Regions from separate parts of the Bacillus sp. FJAT-42376 genome, predicted to be linked through region 1. Evidence: riboswitches for the same ligand, from Rfam matches in the RefSeq annotation. Region 1 holds a riboswitch; each other region holds the start of a gene.
What was found. A riboswitch is a leader RNA that binds a small molecule or an ion and turns the genes downstream of it on or off. The one in region 1 is predicted to bind S-adenosylmethionine.
Positions count from the first base shown of each region.

Region 1 (4,211 bases):
GGCATTTTTGTTATAGATGACCTGGTTTTTCTTTTATAACATTCGAAGCACTTTGTAATTTTGTGCAAAAGGAAATAGTCGTGTATTTCCTCCGTTTGTATTAAAATATGTTCAGGAGGGATGACACAAGTGGAAAAAATTACATCTGCCGAGCAGTTCAGCCAACTGATCGGAAACGACAAAGAAGTACTGATTAAATTCTTCGCAGACTGGTGCCCTGATTGCACAAGAATGAACTTCTTCATTGACGAAATTCTCGAAGAATATAAAGACTACCAATGGTATGAAATCAATAAAGACGAATTCCCTGAAATTGCCGAGAAGTATCAGGTAATGGGAATTCCGAGCATCCTGATTTTTAAAAACGGAGAAAAGCTTGGCCATTTGCATAGTGCCAGCGCCAAAACTCCCGATCAGGTACGCGAATTTCTTTCAGAAAAACTTTAAGCACAAGCTCTCGCTTGTGCTTTTTTGATGGTTTTTATTTGTTCCGGTCCTTACACAGGGACGGGATCATACTTAATATTGAATTGTTTTGCCGTTTTTTTTTTCAAATCCGCATGATATTCGCCAATCAGCTTTTTGTATTCCAATGTCTTTTCCTGTGATTCCTGCTTACGTTCTTTATCTTTTTTTCGATGCCGGCTTTTACTTATGTTTGATTAAAGATGGATCCTTTTTGATAAAAGCATCTCTTCTGCGCAAGTACTTTCTTTGTGCAGCTTTTGCAAGAGCCATCATCGGGATGGTGATAACCAATCCTCCAATTGAATACCAAGTGACCAAAATAGCCTGTCCTATATAAAAAAGTGTATAGAGAAAGAAAGCTGAATACAAAACTGCCAGCAGGTAATTAAAAGGGATGAGCTGTCCGATCCGCAATTTTTCATTCGAGTCATCTGTTTGTCTTCTTCTTGCAGACAAACTCTTCAATTCAGAACGAATGATCAGGTATGGTTCTATAAACCAATGAAGAAACTTTTTCATTTCTGTCCGCTGAACATCCTTTCCAATTTGCTCCTTAAAGCTGTCTCCCCTTTTGTTTCCAGTCCTTTAAAGACCAACTTTTCAATCTGGCTGTGATTGAAGAATACATTGGTATCCTGGCCGATGTGTCCCTGCGGGTAAGGACAGGCTACATAATCCCACACCTTATTTTCGTTGTTCTCTTGCTCCTGCTTTCTCCCATAAATCATTAAGGCCTGCTGGACCAGTCCAATTTCGACTACACTGCCGATCGGAAGCAATTCTCTGCCAGTTTCAAGCTCAAGGGCATTAAAATCTGTCTTCTCCATGATTATGATTCTCCATTTCTTCTATTAGTTAATTATTTTTGCTTTTCAATTCCTGCTCCCAATTTAATACCCAATATTACTCTTAGATCAATCACGATCTCTTTGCCGACTTTTATCTCTCCGCCAACAGATGCCTCAGCTTCAGCTTTTGACAAATGGAGCGAGAACTTTACTATCTATCATACTCGTAATCTTAATAAGGAGAAATGTTTCCTTTTTACTGCCTATTCCCTCAAAATTGACACCATCCCCTAAATTATTTTCCAGGAAATATTCCGATCCTTTCCTCTTCGACATTCACCCCCATTAAATTCAGAACGTCCAGTTCTTGACAAATAACCGCAACGGACATATGATCAATTTAACTAAAAATAACTCTTATCCAGAGAGGCGGAGGGACATGGCCCTGCGAAGCCTCGGCAACGGATCACATTTAGGTGAAACCGTGCTAATTCCTGCAAACACGTTCTGTGTTTGAAAGATGAGAGAAGAGCCGGTCTGTCATCAGATTGTTCCACCCCTCTTCTGCTCAGGAAGAGGGGTTTTTTATTGTTTTTTAAATGTAAAGGAGCTGGAGAAATTGAGAGATTTTTTTATACAGGGACAAGAATTATGGAACCACTTAAAAACCCTTCCCCAAGATCAGCATCCTACTGTTGTATTTAATGCGCATATAACAGGATTGGCTATTTCACGGGCTCTCGGAAAGGAAGACATTCCGGTCATCGCCCTGGACAGGGATGGCCGCGCAGTCGGTCTTCAGTCCAAATATGTCCATACAGCGGCACTTTGTCCCAACCCGTTCACAGAAGAAGCAGCGTTCATTGAGCTGCTGATGGAAATGGGAAGACGGCTTCCCAAAAAAGGCGTGCTGTTTCCGTGCAACGATGAATGGGTTCTGCTTGTCAGCAAATACCGGAGCACACTGGAAGACTATTATCTCTTTCCCTTTGCCGAGTGGGACAACGTTGAATCTCTGCTGAATAAACGCAAGCTATATAAAAAGGCCGCGTCCTTGAACATTCCGATTCCGGCCACATGGTATCCGGAAGAATTCGAAGGGAACTACCCGGAGGACCTCCCTTTTCCCTGCATTGTAAAACCAGTAGAACAGCGCAGTTTTTATGAAGCATTCCAGACAAAAGCCTTCGTTGCAGACAGCGAAGATGAACTCAAAAGGATTCTTCACAGTGTGACTGAACATGAAGTCGTCATCCAGGATATCATCAGCAATTCCCTTTCAGACTTTTATTCTCTCTGCACCTATACAGACATTCACGGGGAAATTAAAGGACAGTTCATCGGCAGAAAGCTTGAGCAGTATCCTCTGAACTTCGGAACAGGCTGTCTTGTCGAATCTGCTGAAGGAGACCGGTTCGTCCCTCATGGAGCGGAAATATTAAAAGCACAAGGGTATTACGGAATTGCAGAAACTGAATTCGTCTATGACAAACGGGATGACACATATAAATTACTGGATGTGAATACAAGAGTGTGGAAATGGATCGGGCTTCCGATTTTCTCCGGAGTCAACCTTCCTCTTCTCGCTTATAAAGAAGCGATTGGTTTTAAAGAAGAGCCTCAATATCCGGCATTAAGCTATTCAAAATGGGTTTACTTTGATGACTACCTGAAGGTAAAGCAAGAACGCCCCGGTACTTATCACGGACACCTGTCCGATGAAGAACTGGCGGCCGTTCTGTCCGGGGAAACCTCCCCGCAAATAATTGAAGCTGTAAACTCATCTGAAGATCCTGCACCTTCTGTTCAGCAAGTGAAAAACAAATTCAATCAGGGGTATGTATGCCCTTGCTAGGAAAGGTGTGACCTGCATGAAATTCGGATTTTGGCTTCCCCTTTTCGGAGGATGGCTCAGAAATGTTCCCGACGAGAAAATGCCCCCTACATTTGACTATGCAAAAAAGGTGATTCAATATGGAGAGAAATGGGGCTACAGTACAACTTTGATTGCGGAGCTATATTTAAACGATATCAAAGGCCCTGAATATGATTCCCTTGAAGCGTGGACAACGGCAGCGGGACTTGCCGCAGTTACGGAAAAAATTGAAATCATGACGGCTATCCGGCCCGGATTCCACAACCCGGCCGTCGCAGCCAAGATGGCGGCCAACCTGGATCAGATGAGCAATGGGCGGCTTACCTTAAATGTCGTATCCGCCTGGTGGGAAGAGGAAGCACGGCAGTATGGAGGCATTTTTACCGAACATGATGAGCGCTACAGCCGGACAGAAGAATTTGTTGATGTGCTGAAAGGATTTTGGGAGAAAGAATCCTTCACCCATAAAGGAAAGCATTACGAATACAAAGAAGCAAAGCTTTTTCCCAAACCTGTTCAGAAGCCCAATCCGATCCTCTATGCCGGGGGAGAAAGTCCGCGCGGAAAAGAAACCATTGCCCGCTATTGCGATGCATATGTGATGCACGGAGGAACAGTGGACGAGATTCGTTCAAAAATCGGAGATATGGTTCGGTTACGGGACAGCGTAAATGATAAGCCGTTCACATCCTTTGGCATGGCGGCTTATGTCATATGCAGGGATTCTGAAGAGGAAGCGGCAGCGGAGCTTGCCCGCATAACCGATGTGAAAGAGTCTTCCGCTTACGCCGGCTTCAAGGATTTCACGAGTAAATCCCAGCTTGAGCAGCAGATTCAGCTTCAGGACTATTCGGTTTCCAACCGGGGACTGCGCCCGAATCTAGTCGGAACCCCTGAACAGATTGCCGAGCGGATTATTCAATTCGAAGAGGCAGGACTTGATCTTCTGCTGCTTCAATTTTCACCGCAGCTTGAAGAAATGGAGCGGTTTGCGAAAATGGTTATGCCGCTTGTCGATAAGAAGAAAGCCCCTGTTCTGTAATAATGAGAGGATCCATTCGCAAACCCGCTTTTACTAC
Region 1 is NZ_CP033906.1:584,444-588,654, reverse strand. It holds gene CEF21_RS02985 (thioredoxin family protein) at 130-447, shown strand; gene CEF21_RS02980 (hypothetical protein) at 649-987, opposite strand; gene CEF21_RS02975 (DUF4176 domain-containing protein) at 984-1,295, opposite strand; SAM riboswitch class I at 1,671-1,783, shown strand; gene CEF21_RS02970 (carboxylate--amine ligase) at 1,876-3,111, shown strand; gene CEF21_RS02965 (LLM class flavin-dependent oxidoreductase) at 3,128-4,174, shown strand.

Region 2 (4,211 bases), 860 kb from region 1:
CTATTGCGGAAAGAACAGCAGGCGAACGGTACGATGAACGGGGAATGAGATCAACAAATCGATAAAGAATGTAAGAGGCTGTGATAAGCAGCCTCTATTTTTCCTTTAAATGAAGGATTTCAGCTATTCCATGTCTAAGTTTCACAGGAGAATGGAGGAATGAATATGACTGGATCCTTAATTGAACGTCTCGGAATCCATCACCCTATCATCCAGGCACCAATGGCGGGGGGAATTACAGAAGCCGGGCTCGTACTGGCCGTGTCGCGAACCGGCTGCCTTGGTTCAATCGGGGCCGGGTACATGCCGCCGGAAGAGCTCTCCGCCCTAATTTTAGAAGTAAAAAAAAGAACGGATCTTCCTTATTCTGTCAACCTGTTTATTCCCGAGCAAACAAATGCATCTCCAAGCGAAGTCCAAAATGCGTTTGAGGCACTCCGCCCCCTTAGTGAAGAACTTGATGTCCAGGAAAATCCTCCTTTATCCACTGAACAGACAAACTTTTTTGAAGAGCAGCTCGAAATCATTTTGCGGGAGAAGGTCCCTGTTTGTTCATTTACGTTCGGGATGCCTTCAAAGGAAGCGGTTCACGATTTAAAAAAGAATGGAACTTTTATCATTGGAACCGCTACTTCTGTGATGGAGGCGATTCTTCTCGAAGAACAGGGAATGGATGCAATTGTTGCTCAAGGCAGTGAAGCAGGCGGACATAGAGGGACATTTTCCGGTCCTCCCATTCATCACATGGTAGGGCTGATGTCCCTTGTTCCGCAAATTTGTGATTTTGTCCGGGTCCCGGTGATTGCAGCAGGCGGAATTATGGAAGCAAGAGGATATCGGGCTGCATTGAGCCTTGGCGCTCAAGGGGTTCAAATGGGAACAGCATTTCTGACAACATACGAAAGCAGCGCACATCCTGCATACAAAGAAGCCGTTCTAAACGCACGGGAGGATCAGGTCGTCGTCACTAAAGCATTCTCCGGAAAAGAAGCCCGCGGTATTAAAAATCAGTTCATTTACGAAATGGAAAATGAAACAAGAATCCTACCGTATCCTCTGCAAAATGAAGCAACAAAAAAAATCCGGAAAGCTGCCTTAGAACAAAACGACGCAGAATTCATGTCTTTATGGTGCGGTCAAAGCCCGCGGCTCAGCAGGAGTCAATCCGTACAAGAACTGATCCAATCCATTTTAAACGAATCCAGGGAGGTGACTACATGAACATCGTATTCATAAAAGCGGAGGAAACCGTTCCGCTCCGTCAAAAGGTTCTTAGACCGGGCCAGCCAGTCCGCGAATGCCGCTATGAGGCGGACGAAAAAGAAAACACTTTTCACCTCGGGTGCTATATCGGTGAAACACTCATCAGCATCGCTTCCTTTTACGAGGAGGCTTTCCCTCTTTTAACCGGTTCTTCCCAGTACCGATTAAGAGGAATGGCAACCCTTCCTGAATACCGGAGCATGAAAGCAGGCAGTTCACTTCTTCAAAAAGCGGAGGAAGTACTCTCCGGAAGAAATGCAGATTTATGGTGGTGCAATGCACGGACAACGGTAGAAGAGTACTATCAGAAGCAGGGACTGCAAAAAATCGGCAATGTGTTTGAATTAGAAGGAATTGGACCTCATCAAGTGATGTATAAAAGATTAAAAGGGGCTGTCTGAAAAGTCTCACTTACCAAAAAAGGGAGACGCATTCAAAGCGTGTCCCTTTTTACATTTGCCGTTTAATCCAGATTGATTGAAGCAAAAGAGCGACACTCCTGCGGGACCGGCGTAACAGGTGAGACCCCTCCACGAATGCTTTCTGGACAGCTTCTTTTTTTACTCTATTTCAAAACTCAAATGTTTTGTACAGTTATAAAGACCGCACGACCATTTTGTGTCCTCTAGAATAAGATGAGTAATGGAAGTGTTTTTTAAAGCCTCCAATTCCTCCTCTGCTGGAACAAGCGCCTGCAGCAAATGCCTGATGAAAGAACCGTGGGAAACCACTAAAATATTTTTTTCAGGATGCTTTTCCACAAGATCCTCTGCGAACTCAAGGCCTCTCTTCACTACATCTTCGGAGCGTTCTCTGCCTAAGTCAAGATCTCTCCAGCCAATCCCCCATTTTTCCAGCCGCTCTGCCTCTGTCGTTCCTTCAATCCGCCCTCCGCCTGTTTCGCGGATTCTGTCATCTGTAATAATCTCTAATCCGCCCAGTTTTTCACTGATAAACTCGGCCGTTTGTTTTGCACGCATTAAAGGACTTGAGTATAAAAGGTCCCATTTTTCTTCTTTTAGCCTGTCGGCAAGCATCTCCGCTTCTTTCAGACCTTTTGCATGAAGCGGTATATCAGAGCTTCCCTGTGCTCTTCCTTCCATGTTCCATTCCGTTATTCCATGTCTGATGATCCCAAGCTTCGTCATCGTTCCACTTCCATTCTCCGTTCATTTTTATAATTATAGCTTATTCCATATGCCCGGCATGTACAAGTCTATGTTGACACCATTTATCCGTCATGATACGATTGTAAAACCAAGTAATTTTATAGGATTAATAAATTTATCAAGAGTGAACGAGAGAACTGGCTCTATGACTTCACAGCAACCTCCGATTGGAAAGGTGCTCCCACCAGCAAAGCAAATCTGCTTTGGACGATAAGAAATGGTTTTGCAAACTTTCTTAGCCGCCCGTGCAGAGAAGGTTTTTTTATTTGTCTGTTTACTTATAAAAGGAGGAACGTGCTTATGAAAGAATTGAAACGGGTCATGTCAGGTGCTCAATCATTTTCCATCTCCGGAAGCTCTGAACAAGGTATTCTCTTATGCCACGGCTTCAATGGAACTCCGCAAAGCATGGAGTCGCTGGGAGAAAAATTTGCATCCTTTGGATATTCTGTATATGCTCCGAGACTTTCCGGCCACGGCACCTGCCCGACTGAAATGGAGAGTTGCACGGCGATGGATTGGTATCGTTCTTTGGAAACAGCTTATTCACGCATGAAAAGCCGCTTTTCTAAAGTCTTTGTCGTCGGGCAATCCATGGGAGGAAGTCTTACCTTGAAGCTTGCAGGCAAATTCAGGGAAATGGATGGAATTGCTCTTATAAATGCCGCTCTTGAAGTTCCGGCCTATCAGCATATTACGGAGCAGTCAGGCTTTATAACGGAAGGAAAACCGGATATAAAAGATCAGACAGCAGAAGAAATCACATATAACACGGTTCCGCTGAAAGCCATTTCTGAATTAAAAACGGCCATGAACGAAGCGAAAGCAAAATTAAAGGAGGTCAGCTGTCCTGCCATCGTTTTTTATTCCCCGGAAGACCATGTCGTGCCGGCTGTGTGTTCCCACCAAATCTACCAGATGATTCCCTCATACAGAAAAATGCTGGTTCCTTTGCCGAATTCCTACCATGTAGCATCCATGGATTATGACCAGGATTTAATCGTACGGGAGACCATTCGGTTTTTTTCCAAACAAAAAGAAGCCCATCCAGTTGAAAGGAAGAGCTTCGAGGCATCTTTTTAAGCGGCATGAAAATATTGTTTAAGCAGTTTTGCCTGAACAAGTCTTCTTCTGACCGAAATACCGATCCAGCTGGCAAGTGCAGCTTTAATCAAGCCGACTGCTATAAACGGCCAGACCCCGGCTGCCAGCGCTTGAGTCCAAGAAAGACCGAGGACAATTTTCAGCCAGACCGTTCCAAACCCCAGTGTTACAATCATTCCAATGACATTTGCCAAAAGAGCCCAGGGAAGTGAGAATTTTGTTTTCTCAAGCACGAATCCTGTTATAAATGCCGCGGCAATAAAGCCAATAATATACCCTCCTGTAGGACCCGCCAAAATATGCAGACCGCCTTTGGCCTCCGCAAAAACCGGAAGGCCTGCAGCACCAAGTCCTGCATAAACGATCATAGCCAGTGCACCATACCTGCTCCCTAAAATGGTCGCGGCTATTCCAACCGCTAGTGTCTGTCCGCTGATTGGAACAATTGGAAGGGGAATTTCAATCTGGGCAAATACAGCCGTAATCGCCGCAAACATCCCGCACAAAATCAGCATTCTTAGTTTATTCCTTTGATTCTCCATCACTTGGCCCCCTTTATGTTAACAAACTTTTATTAAATGTTAACATAAGGAGGTAATTTCTGTAACTATTTTTTTACAAGATATAAGTGCCGCCCATCCAGTGTTTTTCTCTCGGTTCCTTCTGATGTTTTTC
Region 2 is NZ_CP033906.1:3,979,389-3,983,599, forward strand. It holds gene CEF21_RS20030 (aldo/keto reductase) at 1-65, shown strand, start outside; gene CEF21_RS20035 (NAD(P)H-dependent flavin oxidoreductase) at 160-1,221, shown strand; gene CEF21_RS20040 (GNAT family N-acetyltransferase) at 1,218-1,664, shown strand; gene CEF21_RS20045 (histidine phosphatase family protein) at 1,824-2,411, opposite strand; SAM riboswitch class I at 2,545-2,649, shown strand; gene CEF21_RS20050 (alpha/beta hydrolase) at 2,733-3,515, shown strand; gene CEF21_RS20055 (biotin transporter BioY) at 3,512-4,078, opposite strand; gene CEF21_RS20060 (VOC family protein) at 4,152-4,211, opposite strand, start outside.
Region 2: another riboswitch for S-adenosylmethionine. It lies ahead of CEF21_RS20050 (alpha/beta hydrolase); the one in region 1 lies ahead of CEF21_RS02970 (carboxylate--amine ligase).

Region 3 (4,211 bases), 1.2 Mb from region 1:
GCGAAGGAGTCGGCGCCGCCATGCTTCCTGAATCTGCGTTGCTCGCATTCCCAAATTCCGGACTAAAAGCCGTCCGTATACAGGATGCGGCCATTCTTTCCGATTGTGCGCTGATTTGGCTGAAGGACCGGTCATTAACGAAGAAAGCGGTAAGGTTTCGGGAGACGTTTGTTGGGGAGGGAAGGTGATGAGGGGTGGAGCTGTTTGGAGTGATTGGGCGGGGTGGGCGATTGGGGCGATTGTTCCATTATCGGTTTGGTTTGCACTGACCCCCAATACAGCACCGTATCGGGGGTCAGAGGAAAACTGTGCTAAAAGGATGGTGGACAAGAGCTTGCAGAGAGCGGGGACGGAGGTTTAGTACGGTAGAGGAGCGGGGGTCAGTGCAACGCCATTCCCTCCACAAAAAAACACACCCCAAATCAGGTGTGTTTTACAGCCTTTTCATACACATCAAACAATTCCTTCACCGAAATCCCATTGATCCTCATACCTTCCAAATCGCTTTGCTGAATCTCCACCTCCTGCAGATTGCACTCCATAAAGCGGCTGCCTTTCAGGTCACATCGTTCAAATGTGACAGGCTGCTGATTCTCTTCAAGGCTCGTATCCTTAAACTGAACCCCGCCCATCGTTACATGGTCGATCCGGCTGCCGGACAAATTTAAATCTGCGAGCAGGCTGTTTCTGAAATTAATGTTTTGAAACCTGGACTGGCTCAAATTGCAATTACTGAAATGAGTGTTCATCACATTGCTGTTGCTGACGGAGCTGCCGGCTAAATTCACCTTAAAGAAATCACTTTCGTCCATCCCGCAGCTTTCATAATGTGTTCCTGACAGATCCTGATTTTGAGTGGCTTTCGAATGATTAGATGACTCCTTCCGTTTTTCATAACAGAATTCATCCTCAGATTCATACGCTCTTTCAAAACCCGCTTTTTCATAAAAATAATGATTATTCAGCTGCCTGCTGGATGTTTCCAGCTCCCAGGAAGATACCTGCGGGTACGCCTCTTCGGCCAATTTAAGAGCAATCGATCCGATTCCCCTCCCCTGCAAGGAAGTGCTTACAAAAATACGGTCAATTCTCGCGTGCAAATCGCCTGCGATTGTCATAATCAATCCGCCTGCTATCATTTCATCTGCGAGGATTTTGTAATAGACTAACTCACGGATACTGTATTCAGTCATATGTATGGATTGATATCCCGGCGGCTGAATATTGTAATCTATGATAGGTTCCTCTTCCCTCAGCCACCTCTTTGCTTCTGCATCAAAGGTTGCCTTCATGATGTTTGTCAGCGTTTCAGCGTCCGATAGGGAAGCTCTTTTGATCGTTATATTGGACATATTTCTATTAATCTCCCTGTTTTGGATTATGACCCATTCCATCTTCCCATAAGGATGGTGCTGTAGAATTTGCCGTCTGATAAAAGCTTATCCTTTTTTAAAACACCTTCTGTTTCAAATCCGAGACTGCTGTAAATCTTTATCGCCCGGTCATTCGTTTCCAGTACATTTAAGTTCATTTTCTTGATCCCATTGGAGTCGGCCCAGGCAATCGATTCTTTTAATAGATTCACGCCAATCCCGTACCCCCAGAAGTCCTTCAGCACGCCCACTCCGAATTCTGCTTTGTGTGAGGATCTTTTCAGCTGATTTCCTTCACACCTTGAAAATCCGACAATCTCCCCCTCCACCTCGGCCACTAAAAACAAATGGCCGGGCATTTCCGTATCATTCTTAATCAGCCGTTCAAAGCCTGCTTCGTCGATCAATCCCTCTCCCTGTTCCCTATCCATATTTTCTGTTTCTCCATCAATGCGGACTCTTACCTTGGAGAGCATCCCAGCATCTTCATGCATAGCAGACCTGATTGAATAGGTAAGGCCTTTCACCTCAAATAACCGATTCTTTATTATCATGGGATTCTCCTATCTTCATTCGTTCACTTCACCTTTCCATATTAAGGGTATTCCTGCTGATCGGGCAATATATTCTTTTGTAAAGGGCACTACTCGATACGATTTCAGCTTTTCCTCATGATTAGAGCCGTCATTCCATTTACGATTGCTCCAAGTAAAAGAGCACTAGAAAAGTATTTGCTGGATAGGACCGGCCCGAATCCTTCTAAATTTAGAAAAAACGGCAGCAGGAAGAATCAAAGCCGGAAGGAAACAATATTTCACTTCAATTTTCAATGTTATATAGCTAGTAACAATCATTAAGTTGAGGGGGTAAAATAAAACTAAAGATTGTATTCATGTAATCTTCCTTCTCCATAACCTGTTCCTATTTTACCATTTTCTCCTAAACACAAAGAATCATTTTCCTATTTTCATATTGACGCGCTGTTAAAATCCTCTATAATTCAAACTAATTCAATACGAAAACTCTTTTATCAAGAGCAGGCGGAGGGACAAGCCCTATGAAGCCCGGCAACCGGTTGACCATGGTCAATACGGTGCTAATTCTTGCAGCGATTACGCTGACAGATAAGAGAGAGGGATCCCTTTGTGTGCAAAGCCTCTTTCTTATCCGGAAAGAGGCTTTTCTGTGTTGTAAAAATTTTAGGAGGAAAGAAATGAAGAAGAAGCCGATTTTATCCGTTTTACTGAGCGCAAGTCTACTGGGAAGTCTTCTTCCCGCTCAAGCACTGGCCGGGGAGACTGAACGAAAGCAGAGTCTTTTCAATTCAGAACAATATGACTACATAACGTATGATGCTCTTAGAAGCAAACTGGAGTCCTATGAAAAGCAAAGCAGCCGAGTTCAATTGGACATTACAGGAAAATCTTCCACCGGCAAAAATTTGTACACGGTCACCATTTCAGACAGCAAGTCTAAGCAGAGTGAACTTAAGTACAAGGGATTGCGGAAACTCATGAGAGAAAATCCGGAAAAAGCGCAGCGCTACCTGAAAGCCAATCCGGATATTAAGCCCCCGATTTTGATTCATGCCTCCATTCATGGAACCGAATTTGTCGGAACAGATGCAGCGCTCCGGTTAATTGAACGGTATGGATTTAAGAATGATCAGGAAACTAAGGAGATACTGAAGAACTTCACACTGATTATCAATGTGGACGCGAATCCTGACGGACGTGTCGATGCTACCCGCTTTAACGGAAACGGAATTGATCTGAACCGTGATTTCGTGACCCAGTCCCAGCCTGAAACGGAAGCGGCCGTTAAGCAAATCGCCGAGCTCAACCCTCTCGTTCTTCTTGATCTTCACGGTTATGTCAGGCAACGCGGGGAAGCAAAGCATCCGGGATTGATTCTTCCGGGTACACCCCCTCATAACCCGAATTACGAATACGATTTGCTTTATAAGTGGATGAATCAGCAGGCAGAAGCGATGGAATCGAATATTGTCAGCGAAAGAGATCACTATGAGACCGAATTGTACAAAACACTGGAAGGCACTCACATCCCATTAAGAGATTCAAAATCCGGCTGGGATGTCTACCCTCCTATTTACACCCCGGCTTATGCTATGCTTCATGGCGGCCTGGGCTATACATTGGAAGCACCGACAAATGACTGGGACGGAGTGAAATGGCAGGTCGATGCTGTGAATGGGGCCCTGGAGTTCGCTTTACAGAATAAACAGGCCATGCTTCAAGACCAGCTTGAAGTGTTTGACCGCGGAGTCAAGGGGGAGCATCCGAACAATAAAGATGGCTTTTATCCTGACAGCTACATCATCCCGGAAAATAAAAAGGATAACAGCGCGGTGCAAAAGGTTGTCCAGCACTTACTTAAAAATGATGTGAAAGTGGAGCAGGCGGCTAAGCCATTTCGCGCAGATGGAAAGCGCTATGAAAAAGGAACGTATATTGTGGATCTTAACCAGGCAAAGGCCGGCTTGGCTAATGCGTTCTTATGGGACGGTGAAGACATTACAAACGATATTGACGCTATGTACGACATTTCCGCCTGGAATCTCTCTGAGCTTTGGGGCTTTGATGCCATCAAAAGCCAGGAGGATGTGAACGTCCAAACGAAAGAAGTTCGGGAGGAAAATGTCCGCGGAAAACTCATTGGCAAAGGACCCTACTCCATTCCGAATACATCTGTAAATGCGGTCCGCCTTGTGAACTCTCTTATTGATCAGGGCGTTTCCGTCAAAAAGGATAACGAAGGAAATTTTTACGCTGCGGAAAAAGGGAAAGCGATTCAGAGAGCGGTTCAGGTATCAGGATT
Region 3 is NZ_CP033906.1:1,748,619-1,752,829, reverse strand. It holds gene CEF21_RS08875 (LysR family transcriptional regulator) at 1-188, shown strand, start outside; gene CEF21_RS21240 (hypothetical protein) at 188-361, shown strand; gene CEF21_RS08870 (GNAT family N-acetyltransferase) at 423-1,352, opposite strand; gene CEF21_RS08865 (GNAT family N-acetyltransferase) at 1,379-1,927, opposite strand; SAM riboswitch class I at 2,398-2,504, shown strand; gene CEF21_RS08860 (M14 family zinc carboxypeptidase) at 2,587-4,211, shown strand, end outside.
Region 3: another riboswitch for S-adenosylmethionine. It lies ahead of CEF21_RS08860 (M14 family zinc carboxypeptidase); the one in region 1 lies ahead of CEF21_RS02970 (carboxylate--amine ligase).

Region 4 (4,211 bases), 1.1 Mb from region 1:
CTTTCGCAATCGCGATGCCCTCTTTCTTTGACTGAAGGGGGTCACCGCCCGCTTTTGCCATCGTTTCACGGATGCTGTCTGAAAGCTTGATGCCGGGTATTTCGTGATGGATAAATTCTGCGTTTCTGCTGCTTGTGAGCGGCATGATGCCGATATAAAGCGGTGCAGAAAGATGCTTAACCGCATCGTGCACCTCTTTCATCTGTTCGATGGAGTAAATCGGCTGAGAAATAAAATAATCAGCCCCGCAGGCGATTTTTTTCTCAAGACGCTCGGCTGCTTTATTTAAATGGCGGACATTCGGATTAAATGCTCCTGCCACGGTGAAATTCGTTTTCCCCCCAAGTGCTTTCCCTGAGTAGGATAACCCTTCATTGAACTGTTTGATTAGCGAAATCAAGTCAAAGGATGAAAGGTCATAAACGGATGTAGCGCCTGGGAAATCGCCGATTTTAGATGGATCGCCTGTAATCGCCAGCACGTCCGTCAATCCGAGGGAATGAAGGCCCATCAGGTGAGACTGGAGGCCGATCAGGTTCCGGTCGCGGCACGTTAAATGAATAAGCGGCCGCATATCATGTTTTTCCTTCAGCTGGGTACCGACTGCCACATTGCTTACCCTTGGCGAAGCAAGGGAATTGTCGGCAAGTGTGATGCTGTCGATCCCGGTCTTTTTCAATTCCTCGGCGCCTTTAAAAAATTTTTCCAGACCGAGCGTTTTCGGTGGATCCAGTTCTACGATAACGGACCGGCGCTCCTTCACAATCTGGTGGAGCGGGGGATAGGCAGGCTCGAGCCGTTCATGAACTGTGACGGGCTTGCGGAGCTTAACCGATTTTTCTTTGATGGGTGCAAGTCCTCTTAACGCATCCGCCATTGCCTGTATGTGTTTGGGCGTCGTTCCGCAGCAGCCGCCGATCAGGCGGGCACCCTGGTTTCGGAAGGCAAGGGCGCTTTCTGCAAAATACCTTTCATCGGATTCATAAACAAGTCTTCCTTCTTCGACCGATGGAAGACTGCCATTTGGATAGACAGAGAGAAACGCATGATCAAGCAGCGGAACCTCCTCAAGAGATTCGAGCATGTGATATGGTCCTAGCCTGCAGTTCAAGCCGACGACATCTGCGCCAAGTGCTTCTAAATTCTTTAAACCCATTTCAAGCGGAGTCCCATCCTGCAGCACCCCGGTTTCATGAAGCGACACGTTGGCGACGATCGGTTTATTCGTTTCTTTTCGAGCAATTTCCAGTACGGTTTGCAATTCTTCCAAGTCATAAAACGTTTCAAGCAGAAGCCCGTCGATGTCTTCATTCAGCAAGACGTACAGCTGCTCCCGGAAGCTGCGTTTCAGCTCATCCAGCGTATGAGAGCTTTTTTTGAAAGCGCGGACCCCGCCCATCGTGGCAAGCACATAAGCGTGAGTACCGGCCGCCTTCCGGGCAAGCCTGGCCGCTTTGGAGTTGATGGCCCGAATATCATCTTCCAGTCCATAGCGGGACAGTTTGATATGATTCCCGCCATATGTATTCGTTTGAATCACGCGTGCACCGGCTTTAATGTAAGCCTCATGGATGCCCTGAACCTGATCCGGACTGGAAAGGTTCAGCTCCTCAAAACAACGGTCAATGCCGTGAGAGTATAGAAGGGTTCCCATTGCGCCGTCTGCTATTAAAATTTCATTTTGTAAATCTTCCAGAAAACCCACTTGATGATTCCCCCTCTAAAAATAAAGGCTTCGTTAATGCCTTGTGCAGATTTTTCCGGCCTTTAGTCTGGCTTGGAAGGCGGTGGACTCCTGCTGCCGGCTTGGTTAACAGAGCTAAAATAAAAAGCCCTCTTTTAGAAGAAGGCTTTAACATTCGGTCTTCTTCTTATCTTCCAAGCATCTCGCTTAGCTGGATTTAGCACCTTGGCACGCACACTTGCATGACCGGTTGCTGAAGCGTCATCGGGCCAGTCCCTCAGCTTCTCTTGATAAGAACGATATTGGTTTGTGTGAAAATAGATTACTCCCAATTTACCTAATTTTGCGAAAACATTCAAGGGGGAGGGGGAATTTTTTGCAAATTGGACTTAAAGTTCCTTGCAAATGAAGGCGAAGAACATTTAATTCGATTGAATGGGAGGGCATTCACAATCAGTATGGAAATTCTTATGACTAATCGCTCACTTCCAGAGAGCAAGTGGTGCCTGTTCGGGTTAATTGCACAAGTTCGAAGATTATTTCAGGGAAATCTAAAATAATTGCACAGGTTTGGAGATTATTTCGGGGAAATCTGAAATAATTGCACAAGTTTAGAGATTATTTCAAGAAACATTATTTATAACGAAAAGGCCGCTCACCTAGAGCGGCCGGAATTACCGGTAGTTAATAAACTGCACATCAATTGGAAGCTCGGCCTGTCTGATCGCCGCAATGACCTGCTGCAAATCGTCGCGGTTTTTTCCGGTTACCCGCACCTGGTCATCCTGGACCTGGGATTTCACTTTCAGACCGGAATTTTTAATAATGGAATTAATACGTTTAGCGTTGTCCTTATCAATTCCCTGGACAAGCTTTCCGCGCTGGCGGACGGTACCGCCGGATGCGCCTTCCACTTTGCCGTATTGAATGTTTTTAACAGGGACTTCCCTGCGGATCAGTTTGCTGATCAGCACATCTTTGAGCTGTTCGAGTTTGTAGTCATCATCCGAAACGAGTATAAGGTCTTCTTTTTCAAGCTTAATATCGCTCTTGCTGCCCTTAAAATCATAGCGGTTCTGGATTTCTTTTAAAGCCACGACGATAGCGTTTTGAACTTCCGGCAATTCAATCTTTGAAACGATGTCAAATGAGTTTTCCTTAGACATGTTCATTCCTCCCATATGAAAACCTTCCGAATGGAAGTTTCACTTTATGAATTGATTATAGTAGAATTAGACATGCCATACAACATGTACGAGGTACAGAAAGGTTAGGTGACTTGTGAGAGCAGGCACATATGAACGGTTAGAAATTGATGAACGTCTGGAGTTCGGCTATTTCCTGACGGATGGAGAGACGAGAGTTCTCCTTCACGACAGTGAAATCACAGAGCCGATTGAAGATAAAGAATATGTAGATGTCTTCCTCTTCCACGATTTTGAGGATAGACTGGCGGCTACTATGAAAATGCCGATTTTGAAAGAAGGAGAATACGATTGGGTAGAAGCTGTGGACACGGTGGATCATATGGGAGTGTTCGTGAATATCGGTTTATCAAAAGATGCGCTGATTGCCAATGATATTCTTCCTGAGTTCAGACCGATGTGGCCAGAAAAAGGGGATAAGCTCTACTGCACGATGAGAATCACGGAAAACGGCCGCTTCTTTGCAAGGCATGCGACAGAAGAAGTCTTCAGTGAAAAATTTGTACCGGCTTCCCGTGAAGCTTTTAATAAGAGTGTTTCCGGACACGTGTACCGTCATATTGCAGCAGGATGCTTCTTTTATTCAGTGGAAGGCTATAAAGGATTTATTCACACAAGCCAAATGACGAGAGAGCCCCGTCTTGGAGAACTCGTTGAAGGGCGTGTCATTGATGTGAAGGAAGACGGATCCATTAATGTTTCCCTTCTTCCGCGTAAACAGGAAGCCATCAATCCCGATGCTGAAAAAATTCTGGATTATATGGGCCTTCGCAATGGAGCGATGCCATACTCGGATAAATCCGATCCGGAAGATATTAAAGAACGGTTTGGCATGAGCAAGGCTGCATTCAAGCGAGCGCTGGGCCATCTTATGAAAGAGAGAAGAGTCTATCAGGAAGAAGGCTGGACATACTTTACGAAAGAGCAATAAGCCGCAGACGGCTTATGCTCTTTTTTTATTCCTCAAGCCGGCCGGAAATCACGCTTCGGCAAGGCGGTTTTGCCTAATTGCGCAAATCAGCCAGCTAAAGCGGTAAAGTGTGTATTAACTCCCTGTGAAAACAGCCGATAAAAGGTTGTAGTCATAAATAGATAAAAGGGGAGTATACCACTTTGAAAAAGTACATATTGATCCTTAGTGCATGTGTTATGTTTTTGGCCGGGTGCATGCAGCAGCCAGAGGAGAGCAAGGCAGAAAAGAAAATAAAAATCGGCATTATGCTGTCGGATGTCGGTCTCGGTGATCAATCTTTCAGTGATTCTGCGTTCAGAGGCTTGCAAAAGGCAAGAGAAGAGCTTGGGATTCAGTTTGATTATAAAGA
Region 4 is NZ_CP033906.1:1,652,754-1,656,964, forward strand. It holds gene CEF21_RS08345 (bifunctional homocysteine S-methyltransferase/methylenetetrahydrofolate reductase) at 1-1,705, opposite strand, end outside; SAM riboswitch class I at 1,869-1,981, opposite strand; gene CEF21_RS08350 (YajQ family cyclic di-GMP-binding protein) at 2,359-2,850, opposite strand; gene CEF21_RS08355 (CvfB family protein) at 2,966-3,820, shown strand; gene CEF21_RS08360 (BMP family lipoprotein) at 4,003-4,211, shown strand, end outside.
Region 4: another riboswitch for S-adenosylmethionine. It lies ahead of CEF21_RS08345 (bifunctional homocysteine S-methyltransferase/methylenetetrahydrofolate reductase); the one in region 1 lies ahead of CEF21_RS02970 (carboxylate--amine ligase).